One region of the Alteromonas sp. McT4-15 genome, then DNA from elsewhere that is predicted to be linked to it. Evidence: predicted binding sites of a transcription regulator. Region 1 holds the regulator's gene; each other region holds the start of a gene.
What was found. The regulator sigma-54, encoded in region 1, starts transcription at its own class of promoters, with help from an activator protein. The targets are predictions, from matches to a motif close to GTTGGCACGNNNNTNGNNT.

Region 1 (3,621 bases):
GACAATAGGGGCCAGCAGCGCTGACTCTGCGCGAATGGCTTCAGAGAGAGACTTGTTGAGCTTGGCCAGCGGGTGCAATCTGCGTGTTTCGCTAAAACGCTTAACGAGCACATCATCACTAGCATCAATATACACAATGGTCATCGACCAAGACGAAGGCAGGTAATCAAGTATTTCTACTAAATCGTCTGGATTTTTAGGCAGGTTACGTACGTCTATGCTAACGGCGACTTGATCGTATTCATCAACCACTGTGTGCGTTAGCGTAGGGAGCAAGTTAACCGGAATATTGTCAACGCAGTAATACCCTAAGTCTTCAAGAGCGCGCAGTGCAATTGATTTTCCTGAGCCCGAACGACCACTGATAATAATCAGCTTCACTTATATTCTCCCTTTACACTGTTAAGCGCTTAATGCAGTAATGTTGTATAGCAGCGAGTTACGCTAACGCATTTATAATGTCATCGCTTGTGGTAGCACGCCTTATTGCTTTAATAGTGTCTTTATTACTCAGTTTGCCTGCGACTGTGGCTAGTGTTTGTAGATGACCTTCGGTTTGTTCTTCAGGTACTAATAGTGCAAAGAAAATATCGACAGGTTTTTCATCTAGCGCATCAAAATCAATAGCTGGTGTGCTGGTAACAACAATGGCAATAACTCTATCAAGGCCAGCTAAGCGACCATGGGGAAGGGCAATGCCGTTTCCGATACCTGTGCTACCCATTCGTTCTCTCGCCAACAAACTATTCAGTACTGTCGACTGGTCGATATGCGCGTTGTTCTTAGCAGCAATATCGGCAATGATCTCTAAAATACGCTTTTTACTATTACATTGAACCGCACATTCAGTGCGGTCCAGACTTACGATGGCTTGTATATCCATACTTAATTAACTACTAGTGCTTTTTAAGTTTTTCCTTATGCTTGATTACCTGCCGGTCGAGTTTATCAACCATGCTGTCAATCGCCGCATACATGTCGGTATTTTCTGAGGATGCGAATACTTCAGCGCCACTTAAGTGAACTGTCGCTTCTGCTTTTTGGTTTAATTTTTCAACGTTCAGGATGACATGCACATTAGAAATGTGATCAAAGTGACGTTCAAGTTTGCTGAACTTCGTATCGACATAATTACGCAAAGAGTCGGTGATTTCGACATGATGACCAGTAAGGTTGATTTGCATATTTCGTCTTCCTTATATTATTAAGCCCGTTAAATAAGGCTCTTGCGTTGGTTCGACGGCGGGATCGATAACGATTCCCGGTACTTTGCTATTGTCCGCCGGGCAACTTTAATGCCTTGCTCGGCCAACAATGAAGCAATCTTGCTATCACTTAGTGGTTTACTGGGTTTTTCAGCTGCCACTAGTTTTTTGATCAATGCACGAATGGCGGTTGATGAACATTCACCACCTGACTCCGTTGCAACATGGCTAGAGAAGAAATACTTCAACTCGAAGATGCCACGAGGGGTATGCATGTATTTTTGTGTTGTCACACGTGAAATAGTCGATTCGTGCATATCTACCATTTCTGCGACATCATTTAATACCATTGGTTTCATCATTTCTGGGCCATGTTCAAAAAAGCCCATTTGTTGCTGCACAATACAATTTGCTACCTTCATCAGTGTGTCGTTACGCGACTCTAGGCTTTTGATAAACCACTTGGCTTCTTGCATGTGTGAGCGGATAAATTGTGAATCGCTACTGTTCTTCGCACGGCGACTCATTGCGGCATATTGTTGATTGACGCTAAGTTTTGGCAGGCTATCAGGGTTCAGCTCAACCACCCAACGGCCATTCTTTTTGGTAACCGATACATCTGGAATAACGTACTCAGGTTCTTTAGTAACTAAAGCACTACCTGGGCGAGGATTCAAGGTTTGCAGCAAACGCATAGCCTCGCGAAGCTGATCTTCTTTCAATCGGCTCTTGCGCATTAAGGTGCGGTAATCTTTGCTACTCAGCAAATCAGAATAGTCTTCTATTAACTGCTTTGCCTCGGCAAGCCATGGTGTATCATCTGCGAATTGGCGAAGCTGTACCATCAAGCATTCTTGTGGGGTGCGCGATCCAGAACCAATGGGATCGAACATTTGAATGCGCTTTAATACACATTCTACTTCGTCCATTTCAATGAGTTCCTCTTCATCTTCGCCAGAGGCTTCTTGCGCGTTAACCGCCTCTAAAATCTCTTCAAGAGTAACGGTTAGATACCCTGACTCATCGATAGAATCAATGATAGCCATTGCAATGGCACGGTCAGTGTCAGAAAAAGGGGTGAGGCGCATCTGCCACAATAGATGTTCTTGTATGTCCTCAGTCGTTTCACCTTGGAAAATTTGTTCGTCGTCACTGGCAGGTCCTGGTGCCGGCGCAGACGATGCTGAATAATACTCATCCCATGTGCTATCGATTGGCAATTCGTCTGGAAGATCATTTTTTTCTAGTGCGTCGCCAGCTTCCAAAGTATCACTTGATGCAGTGGCAGAAGCTTCTACCCCACTGTCATCATTATCGATGTTATTTTTTTCAAGCTGAGGCTCGTCGTGGCCTTCTTCAACTTCTAATAGCGGGTTTGAATCCAACGCTTCTTGAATTTCTTGTTGAAGATCGAGCGTAGAAAGCTGCAACAGTTTAATGGCCTGCTGCAACTGAGGTGTCATGGTGAGTTGTTGGCTAAATTTTAGCTGTAAAGATGGTTTCATCTACGTCTTATTTAAATGCTCTAAATTGAATATACCTGAGCGAGATTGAAAAATGACAATCCGGTTACACTAACTATAGCCTGAATTGTTCGCCTAGGTATACATCCCTTACTTTTTGATTACTTAAAACCTGTTCCGCAGTTCCTTGCGCAATAAGCTCGCCATGACTCACAATGTACGCTTTTTCACAAACATCCAATGTTTCTCGTACGTTGTGGTCAGTGATAAGGATACCGATACCCCTATCTCGAAGATGTTGAATAATCTTCTTTATATCATTTACTGATATTGGATCAACACCAGCAAAGGGTTCATCCAATAAAATAAATTGTGGTTTAGCTGCAAGGGCGCGCGCAATTTCCACTCGGCGGCGTTCTCCCCCTGACAAACTCATCCCCGTACTATTACGTATATGGTTAATATTAAATTCATCAAGTAGCGCATCGGCTTCTTCCTCTTGCTGCTGTGAATTTAAATCTTTACGGGTTTGTAAAATTGCCATGATATTTTCATGCACAGTGAGCTTTCTAAATATAGATGCTTCCTGCGGGAGGTAGCCAATTCCGCGGCGTGCACGCTCATGCATGGGCTGATGTGTTAACTCGTTGTCGTCAATTTCAATGGCGCCCTTATCAAGAGGAACAAGCCCAACAATCATATAAAATGTTGTGGTCTTACCAGCACCATTTGGGCCTAACAGGCCTACAATTTGACCTGTCGATACACTGAGGCTGACATCTCGGACAACCTGGCGTGATTTATACGCCTTAGCAAGGTTTCTTGCGCTCAAAGTAGCCATTGCTATTGGTTGCCCTCGTTATCTTGTTCGTTGTCTTTAGCATTCGTCTTGCGAATTGCTTCAGGAGTGAAAACAGTTGTCACTCTTCCTTCACCGTTGTCGTCATCGCCAC
Region 2 (3,621 bases), on a different contig from region 1:
TATTGCTATCACGGTGCTAGGTTTTCGAACGATCAATGATTTGTACGGCTATTCAAATGGGGATAATACGCTTAAAACATTGGCTATTAGGTTGCAGCGTTGGCCAGGTACTTCAGCGCGTTTGGCAGGCGGCGAGATCTTGTATATCACTGAACAGCTCCTAACTGAAGACCAGCTCAATACATTAAGACATATTTTAGAACAGCCGGTTGAAAGTAACCTTATTGCAATTCCAGTCAAGGTAGCGATGGCTATTATCAATTGTCCTCAAGATGCCTCTACCTCTGAAGAATTGTTCAGAAAGATGAACATTGTTACTGACGAAGCGATTCATTCGGGGAATTGGTGTGTTAATTATCGCGCTGAGCTTGAGGACAAATACTCAAGAAGGCTTTCGATAACGACGGAACTTAAACGCGCGCTTTCAAGCCAACAAGATGAACTTTCGATGGTGTATCAGCCTAAAGTCGACTTAACTAGCATGAAAGTTTCCAGTATGGAAGCGCTTATAAGATGGAATAATAGTGTACTGGGATTTGTTCCGCCAGATGAGTTTATTACTATTGCAGAGCAAGCCGGGCTTATTGAACAGGTTACGACATGGGTAATGCAACAAACCATCACCGACTTGGCGTACTTTAGGAGTAAAGGATATCACTTTACTGTTGCAATGAATCTTTCGACTCAAGATATTCAAAACAAAGTTTTGCTGAATAAATTGGTTCAGAAGCTCAATGATGAAGGCTTGTCTCCTGAAGCCCTTGAGCTTGAAATAACAGAAAGTGACTTAGTTGCAGATGCGTCGTTGGCTATTGAAAACTTGTCTGAGCTCACTGCACGAGGGTTTCATTTTGCAATCGACGATTTTGGAACAGGATATTCCTCACTTGCCTACCTCAAGAACTTACCTGTTAAAACCATTAAAATTGATAAGAGCTTTATATTATCGCTGGCAAGTGACGAAAACGATCAACAGATCGTCCATACTGTTCTGCGCTTAGCCAGTGCGTTTCATCTAAAGGTAGTGGCAGAAGGTGTAGAAGACAAAGCCTCACTTGAAATTTTGAAAGAGTGGGGATGTGATGTGGTTCAAGGTTACTTTATTAGTCGCCCGCTAAATAAAAATGATTTGGAAGCGTGGTTGCAACACACGCCGTTTGGCGCTTAGTCTTTTTTATTGATACCCGAATGTATTACATTTACGAATAAAAAGTAGTAAGTTCATGCTTGTATGTTCGTTTTCAATTATCTTTGTCGACATAAGTGGCACTTAATGTGCAGTAAAAACAGCGTAATAAATAAAGACGTGAATTGTGCCAGTAGATGCACTACATAATCACTAAAGTGTGACAATTTTGCTCACTAAAGTGTGACAATTTTGCTCACTAGATAGTGAAAATAATTCAACAACAAGGAATTTACTATGGATATTATTCGTATTTTATTGTCGATTTTGCTTCCGCCGCTCGGTGTATTTTTGCAGGTAGGAATTGGTGCTCACTTTTGGATAAATATTCTTTTAACGATCTTAGGGTATTTTCCTGGTGTAATTCATGCGGTATACATCATCGCTAAAAAATAGGTGAACATTACAGGCGTTGTTTTTCTTTACTGCAAAAACGCAGTGTCGAAGTCGACGCCTTTCACCATTTTGATTATAAAAAAATGCCAGTGTTTAGCTGGCATTTTTGTATTCAATTCGCGCAGTGCCACTTTTTTGGGGCTAGGGTTAATTGACGTTCCGTGTATTGTTTGCCGACTCACCATTAAGCGGCAGTGGTTGCTGATTCCACCGCTAGTTTCATTTCTTCACGGTATTCATCTGCAAGCTTTGATTTCTGGCGGTCATTAAGTACTTTACCCGCTAATTGGAAGAACTCCTGTTCTTCATCAGCAAGATGATGTTCTACTTTATCTTGCAGGTTTTTCAGGTGACGTAACCAACCTGGTGAACTCATATCGGTTTCATCCAGTTTTTCCAGTAATTCATCAATTTCGTGATGTTCCGCTATGCCATGTCGAGTTAAATCCACAGTGGCGTCTTTCTCTAGCAATTGCGAATAGAAATGACGCTCTTCCGCCACTGCGTGACTTTCTAGCTGTACTTTCAGCTCTTCATAGTACTCTCGTCTTGCCGCAGTGTTTCCGCTGGTTTCAGCAAGGATCTTCAACAGTAGACGTTGTTTTTCATGATCTTGACGTAATGCTTCGAAAATTTGCATATTATCTTCCTCAGGTAGTTTCGAACGATTTTACTAATGCGAGAACTATTCCAATCGGGAAAGCAATACTTACTTGATGTTTTTATTGGCTTTTTTTGTCTATGTTATGCGAGGGTGTTAGAGGTAAATATATAGCGAAGAAAAAATTACATAACTCTTGGAAAAATAGTGCACACCCTTGTGGTGCAAGGTGCTAAACACCTTGTGCCACTATTGCGTCAGCGAGCTTTCTAAAAGCGGCAACATTAGCGCCTTTCATGTAGTTGATGTAAGTTTCGCCGCCGAGCTTACCTTCGGTAACACAAAGGTTGTGAATATGGTTCATAATGGTTTGTAACTGCTCATCTAAGGTCTCTGCGTTACGTTGACTAAACATTGCATTTTGCGACATCTCAAGACCAGAGAGCGCGACTCCACCTGCATTAGATGCTTTTCCTGGAACGTAAGTTACTTTGGCATCAAAAAATACGTTTTGTGCTTTGTCAGTACAGGGCATATTTGCACCTTCTAAAATCATTGTGCAGCCGTTCTCTATGAGCTTGCGAGCATCGCACTCGTCTAACTCATTTTGCGTAGCGCAGGGCAGAGCAATATCGCACTTGATATGCCATGGGGTTTCATCGGCTTGCCATTTACCCATCCCTTCATCTTCCATATCAAGTAAAATGTTATCGCGTTGGTTATGATTTTCGATGGCCCAAGTTATGTCGGCCTCGCTCAAACCTTGCTCGTTATACAAAAGGCCACGACTATTAGAAAGTGTCACTACTTTAGCGCCTTTTTCACTGGCCTTAAGTGCAGCGTGAAGCGCGACATTACCAGCGCCAGAAACAATTACGGTTTTACCTTCAACAACGCTATCCTGAGCGCGGCAAACAGCCTCTAAAAAATAGATGAGACCAAAGCCCGTGGCTTCGGTTCTTACGTAGCTGCCACCGAATTCTAGTCCTTTACCCGTTAGTACACCTTCAAACCTATTATTAAGCCGTCGGTATTCACCATAGAGATAACCTATTTCTCTTGCTCCTACGTTAATGTCTCCTGCTGGCACATCAGTATTTGCTCCAATATGGCGTTGGAGCTCTCGCATGAAAGCTTGGCAAAAAAGCATGATATCTCTATCACTTCTTCCTTTGGGGTTGAAATCCGCACCTCCTTTACCTCCTCCCATGGGGAGGCCAGTAAGGGCATTTTTAAAACACTGTTCAAAGGCAAGGAATTTTAGTACTGATAAATTCACAGTTGGGTGAAACCTCAAGCCGCCTTTATAGGGCCCCATTGCTGAGTTGTGTTGAACCCGCCAACCTTGGTTAACCTCGATATCACCATCACTGTTCATCCATGAAATTGTGAAGTAGATAATGCGCTCAGGCATACAAAGCCGTCGTATTACGTCCAA
Region 3 (3,621 bases), on a different contig from region 1:
GACCAGAACTTCATTGGCGTTGTAAGAGATCCGGTTGCTCGAGAGTACATATGCGTCGACTCTTCATTAGTCGTCGATGCAAAGCCAACACTTATCAAACCCAATAAAAAAGCTGTTGAGATTCAATTGGACTATGAAAAGCTTTCAGAGCAAGACATAGCGCTACTCAAGCAAGCAGTTTGGCCGTACAGCGACAAATTGGTGGGGTTAGCCCATTTCAAAAAGCGCGAAGAGGCATGTGAGAGTGTTATGTGGTGCGTTCAACATCGTTCATCTCATTAACTAGGGCGTGTTAATCCCGATTGGGTGGTGCAACAAGTGCCAGTTGAGTGAAAAGAGGGTAATGGTCAGAGCCAATATCACTTAGTCTCTCAATACGTACTAATGAAAAGTGCTTCGAGTGAAATACGTGGTCAAGCGGCCACTTCACAAGTGGATAGTGTGCATGGAAGGTGTTAAAAAATCCTCGTCCCTCTCGCGGGTCAAGCAGGCCACTTATCTTTTTAAAATGGCGCGTGGTGGGTGACCAGGCCACATCATTTAGATCTCCTGCAACTATAATAGGGCCGTTTTGCTTCGAAATTTCCTTTCCAACCACATGTAGCTCAATATCTCTCGGTTTTGCATATTCGTTTTCGGTTGGACTTGGTGGTTTAGGGTGTAAAAAGTATAAGGTTACTTTTTGCCCATCAACATTAATCGTTGCTCTAATCGACGGTACGTCATCCTCAATCAAAAAGCGTAAGGTCACATTCTCAAAAGCATACTTGCTGTAAACATGCATGCCGTATAAGTTCTCTAATGGGCAAAATTTCTGATGGGGGTAGTCTTCTTCAAGCTCACTGAGGTGATCTTGCCACTTTTTATTAGACTCAAGGGTAACTAAAAAATCAGGTTGGGTGCTATGCACATGGGATAGTAGCTTTTGAAAACCGTCGTTCGGCATATAAACATTGCTTGAAAGGATGCTCAATGTCTCTTTAGACTCAGCCGCTACACGACGTACTTCGCGCTTGTAAAGTGGTGTATAAGGGATAATCCACATGCATTGATAGAGCAGACTGACGGCAAGCCCTAGCATTAATATCACATCTAATACCGATAAAGTGTAAGAGATTGCTTTCACTGTATAGACCACAAGTAATACCGCTAGCAAAGTCGCTATTTGTAATCTAGGAAATTCCCATACTCTAACTGTCCAGTGCGACGAGGGAAGTAATGGTATAAAAGATATCGCTATGAAGATTACAGAAAAAACCAACAACACTATTTCCATTTAGATAGCCTCCCTGAGCCATAGAACTCGCCACCAAGCATAGCGGGCAGTTTTATTTCGGTTACGCAGTTAAGAATTGTTAATGTTTACGCTGGCGAGAAGAGAATAGTTTAGATTCAGTTCAGATGTGCTAAATAAGAATTATTATTCTTTGGCGAGTAAAAATTGCTGCAAAGCAAGCAAACTTTTCATCTTGAATATTGGTTGTTGTGTTTTGTGTTTGAGTTTTTTTATTTTAAATCAGTTTGTTATGTCGTTGGCATTGTTTTGGCATTACCTTATTCGAGTTTCGACAAAGGAGAAATGTTATGAAACGCACACTACTTTCTATGATTGTTGCTACATCGTTGACTACTGCTGCTTATGCAGGTGATATGAACTCTGACAACAAGTGGGAAAAGGGCGCCAAAGACGCATGGATTGATGGCAAAGCTGAAGCTACGCTGTTGTTCAATGGTAACCTAGATTCATTCGATATTAACACCGATGTTTCAAACGGCAATGTTGTTCTTACTGGTAAAGTGGATAACTCTGTTGAGAAGAAGCTGGCTGAAGAGTTAGTGTCTAACATTGATGGCGTAAAGTCGGTAGACAACAAACTAACGGTTGTTGCAAAAGCTGACATGGATTCTGATATGTCAGAAGACATGGAAGAGACGTACGACGAAGGTACGAGTGAGTTAACTGACGCGAAAATCGCTACCGTAATTAAAACTCGCCTTCTTATGGATACGGATATCTCTGGTTTTGACATTGATGTCGATGTAGAAAACGGCAATGTAACCCTAACGGGCGATGTTGATTCTGATGCTGAGCGTGACCTTGCGATTGAGATTGCGAAAAATGCATCTGATGTAAAAGATGTCGAAGATAACTTACGTGTGGTGACTGAAACAGCCATGAACTAATTGCGTTTAATCACCGATACAGAAGGGGCTTCGAGCCCCTTTTTTGTTTTAACCGACAACCTGTTTTCAACCTCATTTCCCAAACTCTGCACGACAAACACATCTTTGTTTTGTCGTAGCGTGAAATATTCAAAGCGCTGTGTACAAAATTCCCAACCTTCATGATCAATAAATAGCTAAAATTATATACGTCATTGTTTTATATGTATTTTATTGTTGGCTCGATAACTGCAATCTATTATTAACTAGACGCTTCAAGGAGAGTGGCATGAATATTTTACGCTGGGTTGTTTCGGGGTTCGTTGTATCTTTTTTTGTAGTTATCGTTGGAATGGCAAGTAACGGTAGTACTTTTGTAAGTCAAGCGACAGCAGATGATCAGGAGCGTGTGCTACATCCAGATATTGTGAAAATAGAAGGCACGTATTCGCAAGTTGAATTTGATTTAAGTAGAAAGTCTCATTTGCTACGTAAGATGCGGATGGACCATTATATTGCTCAAGCAAAACAGGCCGACTTGCGAGGGTGGGATCATGAGCGCGATGATTTAATTGAACGCGCTGAAAACATTCTGTCGCATCATTTGACCCAATATGCAGTGAGTGTTCAAAACGATGCAGAATCGTATTCTGTATCTTCAATCTAAATAAAAAAGCGAAGCCTGATGTCAGGTTTCGCTTTTATTCTTTTAGCGCTCTATGCCATTGTTTAAATTGTTAGTCTTACTCTACATCGACAATTTTAAGCGTATTGGTGGCACCCACTTTTTCCATCTCGTCACCATAGGTCAAAATAATGCTATCACCGCTTTTAACTAAGCCTTTCTCTTTGAGTGAAGCAATAACATCATACTTCAAGCGACCTGGCTCACTTTGTGATGAGTCAAAGTAAACCGGTTTTACGCCGCGGCAAAGCGCCATCGTGTTTAGTGTTGTTTCGTGACGCGACATTGCTATTATTGGCAAGGATGTGGTGATGCGTGACATCAGCGTTGGCGTGCTTCCGCTTTCCGTCAAACCGACAATTGCCTTAACACTTGGGAGGTGGTTTGCTGCGTAAACTGCTGAAAGTGCAATTGACTCACTGGTAGACGAGAATTGTTCGTCCATGCGATGCTTTGAAATTTTAACACTTGGATGTGTTTCTGCACCTTCACAAACGCGCGCCATAGCCGCAACCGTTTCAATAGGGTAGTTACCCGCGGCTGTTTCAGCAGACAACATCACCGCATCGGTACCGTCAAGCACTGCGTTAGCTACATCCATAACCTCTGCGCGCGTTGGCATTGGGCTATCAATCATCGACTCCATCATTTGCGTTGCAGTAATGACCACTTTGTTAAGCTGACGAGAGCGCGCGATAAGCTTCTTCTGTACACCTACAAGCTCGGCATCGCCAATTTCAACCCCTAAATCACCACGAGCAACCATTACGGCA
Region 4 (3,621 bases), on a different contig from region 1:
ACTGAATCCAGCGAATTTCGCCAGAGAAGATGTGTGTGAGGTATCAAGGTTGGCAGTACCCAAGCAGTTTAGACGCCGTCAAATGGATAACCATGACGGTGCAGCGGTTGGTATCATTAACCAACAAACCTATTCAGAAACTGAGTTGCGCTGCTTTCCGTTTATTGCTGTCGGGTTGTATTTTGCAGCTGCTGGCTTAACGATAGAGAATAATATTAAACATGCTTATGTAATGATGGAGCCTAGATTAGCGAGAAGCATGGGCTTTGTGGGTATTAAGTTTCAGCAGATTGGCCCTGTGATTGACTATCACGGAAAGCGCGCCCCTTATTACATAAATCAAAAACTTTTAGAAACTAGTCTTTCACCTAGCTTTGCCAAAATGCTTGCTGATATACGGAAAGGGTTAAATCAAAAACATTGACTCTTAACTTATCCAAATAATACCTATTAAAAAACACGGCAATGCCGTGTTTTTTATTGCTTTTAATTCTTGTAAATTAATTCCAGTAATCAACAGACACAAAAAAGCCCAGCTACTGCTGGGCTTTAATATTTAGTGTGCTACGCTTTCGCGTGACAAGTCGTTGATTATGCTTTACGACGACGAGTCATTGCACCTAGACCAACTAGCGCTAGACCAAACATAGCAATAGTAGAAGGAGCAGATACTGTAGCAGCTTCAACGTTACCAGAACCACGTACGCTGTACTCAGAAATGTTTAGGTCAGCAGGTGAAGCAGGAGCACGGCTGTTATCGTCGAAAGTAGACGCTAGACCAAATGCATCAGCTTCATACGCACCAGCGAAGAAGTCAGAGATGAAGTTAGACTCAGCGATACCGCCAATTACTTCACCGTAGAACAATGTTGTACCAGAGATTAGTGGCTCACCAATGTTTGCATACGCAGGGTCTGCATAGTATTGGAAGTCACGTAGGTTTAGGCTTAACCATAGGTCGCCATCAACTGCACGAGCAGCGTGGTCAGTCGCGTCAGCGAAGTTATCCATTTGCGCTTCGTCAAATGCACCACCTACTTGATCGTAATCAACATAGATGTTTAACCAGCCGTCAGTAGAGTCGATTGGCGCATTCGCATTTTGAGGGTCAAAGAATAGACCACCAAAGCTGAATGTAAGCTCACAACCGTTACAGTTTGGCTCACCTAGACCATTACCTAGGTTGAATTTACCAGCACCAACTAGCTCTGGTGCATCACCACCTGCGTAAGCATTAGAAATGCTTGAAAGAGTTGGAGAAATTGTTTCAGCTGAAACAGCAGTATTTAGGTCAGCAACACCAGTAGTGTTAGTAACTGTCCACCACTGTGTGAAATCGATAGTAGCGCTAAAGTTTGGAAGTCCACCATCTACTTCCCAAGACACACCACCAGCTGCACTTACTACACCAGCGTTCGCTGCAGAGCTTGCTGCTAACATTGCGGTTGCTAATAATAATTTTTTCATAACGTCCTCATTAAAAGAAAATGGTTTCATTCTATCGATATTAGTAAAGCAACCAGTGTGCCAACTTTTATGCCATTGATTTTAAACAATTTTCCAAAAACCCATTTTATCAATGTAAAAAAACCAGACAGTTTAAACAGGCTTGCTATTTAGAATGCGATTAATTTCCTTATCCAACTCAGCTGAACGTCCAGTAAGTGGAGACAACATATTCTCAGCACGGCCCATTTTACCAGCTGAAACCAACGCTTCGGCATAATGCAACAATATAGAAAGGTTGGTTGTAGCCAAGTTGTGTGCCTTATTCAAGATAGCTTCAGCCTCAACCACGCTATCTAACCTTAGGTAAATCATACCTAGGGTATCGAGGTAATCAGGGTTATCCCCTTCTATTTTTACTGCTCGCTCAGCGTATTCTAGTGCCTTATCATTTCTTGAATTAACATGATGCAACCACGCTAGATTATTAAGCACCATCGCACTTTCAGCGCCATTTCTTAACAGTCTTTCATAATGCATGATTGCTTTGTCATGATCTGTTTTTATATAAAGCTCTGCAACATATAGAGAAACACGTGGATCAACACCATTTGTATTTATGTAATCTTCACAAGCTTGAGTTGCCTTCTCTATCGCTTTTTGGCCGCGATACGCCTGAAGCAACAACATTAGCGAGTCATATGTCTTGTATTCGTTATAATACGATTCTAATTTCTCTTGAGCTTCATCAAAATTCTCATCAGCTAGCGCGAGGCGTCCAGCAATGAGGTTATATGGCAATCCAGCTTGTGCTAATGAAGGCGTGCTATTTACGATTTTTCTAGCACCGCGAATGTCATTGGTGCTCAATAAGGTCGACGCTAGTAGCAGTTTGATATCGTTATCATTTGGAAATGCTAACTGTGCTTTTCTTAGAATACGTACTGACTCGGCGTAATCGCCATCTGCCTCGAACAAATTTGAAGCCAGTAACACAGCTGGCTTGTAATCAGGAACAATTGTCACCCATTTTTTTGCGAGTTTTTTTGCAGCTTCATCATTACCTAGTACAGACTCAGCCTTAATCAACGTTAACCAAAATATAGGTTTTGCAGCACTATCCACCGAAAAATCAGACAGCACGCGTTTTGCTTCAGACGCTTGCCCCTGATTGAACAGTTCTGATGCATATAATGAAGCTATGTTTACATTTTGCTCTTCTTGCTCATAAGTGCGCTTTAGAAACGTAAGCAATTCTTCGTCTCTTTCCATAGAAGACAGCACTTTTATATGTGTGGTCACCGCAATTACTGAGCCTGGTATTTGATTTTGCAGACGCTCAGAAAACGCAAGTGCCTGTTCATACTGTTCCGCCTCAATATTCTCATTAATAAAATAGAACAAGGCTGGAAGCGAATTTTCGTCAAGCTCAAACAACAAATTGAATTTTTCAGATACATCTGGAGCTTCTTGCTTTAACGCAATAAATGCTTCGATCACTTTGGCGGTATAAAGGGTTTCTTCAGACTGCGCAAAGTCATCTGCAATTTTCGCAGCTTTATCAAATTCATTGCGAGATAGGTAAAAAGAAGCCAATGCCGTTTTTACTGAATCAGAAGATTGCGCTTCATCGAGAGATTCTAAGTTAGCTAGTGCATTCAAATCATCTAGAGCAAGTTTATTAATATTGAGCTCAACAAAAGTGTCAGTTTCACCCTCAACTAAGTTGTCAAAGCGTTTTAGCACTGAAAGTGCCTCATCTGATTTATTAGTGCTAGATAACGCCTTTGCTGCAGATGTGTAGAGCGGCAAGTCACTGAGGGAAACGTTATTCATTTCTTCTAACGCTGAAATCGCTTTTTCCTTATACCCCAGGGCAAGCAGCGTCGATGAATAAATACGATACTCTGGAGAATCTTTGCTTAACACTCCAGCAATCGATTCAAAGTGATTGTGTGCCTGCTCAAACGCTTCAAGGTTGTAAGCGCTAATTGCAGCTATCAAACGCGTTCTAGCATTATCAACACCGTTTTGTATTGCTTTCTCGGCAAACGATTTACTACTTTCAAAATCCTGTTTTTCAAAACTAACAACCGACTTGAGGTAGTTTAGGAAACCTTGGTCTGGATATTTTTTTAGTAGTGGCGTGATTTTAGATTCTGCTTTTTCAAATTG

Region 2: LHL20_RS13870 (hemerythrin domain-containing protein) is a predicted target of sigma-54. The motif match lies at 2,259-2,277, and genes of this name have one in related genera.
Region 3: LHL20_RS06015 (BON domain-containing protein) is a predicted target of sigma-54. The motif match lies at 1,532-1,550, and genes of this name have one in related genera.
Region 4: LHL20_RS08550 (PEP-CTERM sorting domain-containing protein) is a predicted target of sigma-54. The motif match lies at 1,514-1,532, and genes of this name have one in related genera.

The regions. Positions count from the first base shown of each region.
Region 1 covers NZ_JAJALG010000007.1:65,482-69,102, forward strand. The annotation lists gene rapZ (RNase adapter RapZ) at 1-381, opposite strand, end outside; gene ptsN (PTS IIA-like nitrogen regulatory protein PtsN) at 440-883, opposite strand; gene hpf (ribosome hibernation promoting factor) at 897-1,184, opposite strand; gene LHL20_RS07675 (RNA polymerase factor sigma-54) at 1,214-2,710, opposite strand; gene lptB (LPS export ABC transporter ATP-binding protein) at 2,784-3,509, opposite strand; gene lptA (lipopolysaccharide transport periplasmic protein LptA) at 3,512-3,621, opposite strand, start outside.
Region 2 covers NZ_JAJALG010000020.1:15,879-19,499, reverse strand. The annotation lists gene LHL20_RS13880 (EAL domain-containing protein) at 1-1,168, shown strand, start outside; gene LHL20_RS13875 (YqaE/Pmp3 family membrane protein) at 1,424-1,582, shown strand; gene LHL20_RS13870 (hemerythrin domain-containing protein) at 1,767-2,222, opposite strand; gene gdhA (NADP-specific glutamate dehydrogenase) at 2,416-3,621, opposite strand, start outside.
Region 3 covers NZ_JAJALG010000005.1:88,078-91,698, forward strand. The annotation lists gene LHL20_RS06005 (hypothetical protein) at 1-282, shown strand, start outside; gene LHL20_RS06010 (endonuclease/exonuclease/phosphatase family protein) at 293-1,276, opposite strand; gene LHL20_RS06015 (BON domain-containing protein) at 1,585-2,184, shown strand; gene LHL20_RS06020 (hypothetical protein) at 2,453-2,830, shown strand; gene pyk (pyruvate kinase) at 2,907-3,621, opposite strand, start outside.
Region 4 covers NZ_JAJALG010000008.1:82,164-85,784, forward strand. The annotation lists gene LHL20_RS08545 (PEP-CTERM/exosortase system-associated acyltransferase) at 1-424, shown strand, start outside; gene LHL20_RS08550 (PEP-CTERM sorting domain-containing protein) at 592-1,467, opposite strand; gene LHL20_RS08555 (tetratricopeptide repeat protein) at 1,600-3,621, opposite strand, start outside.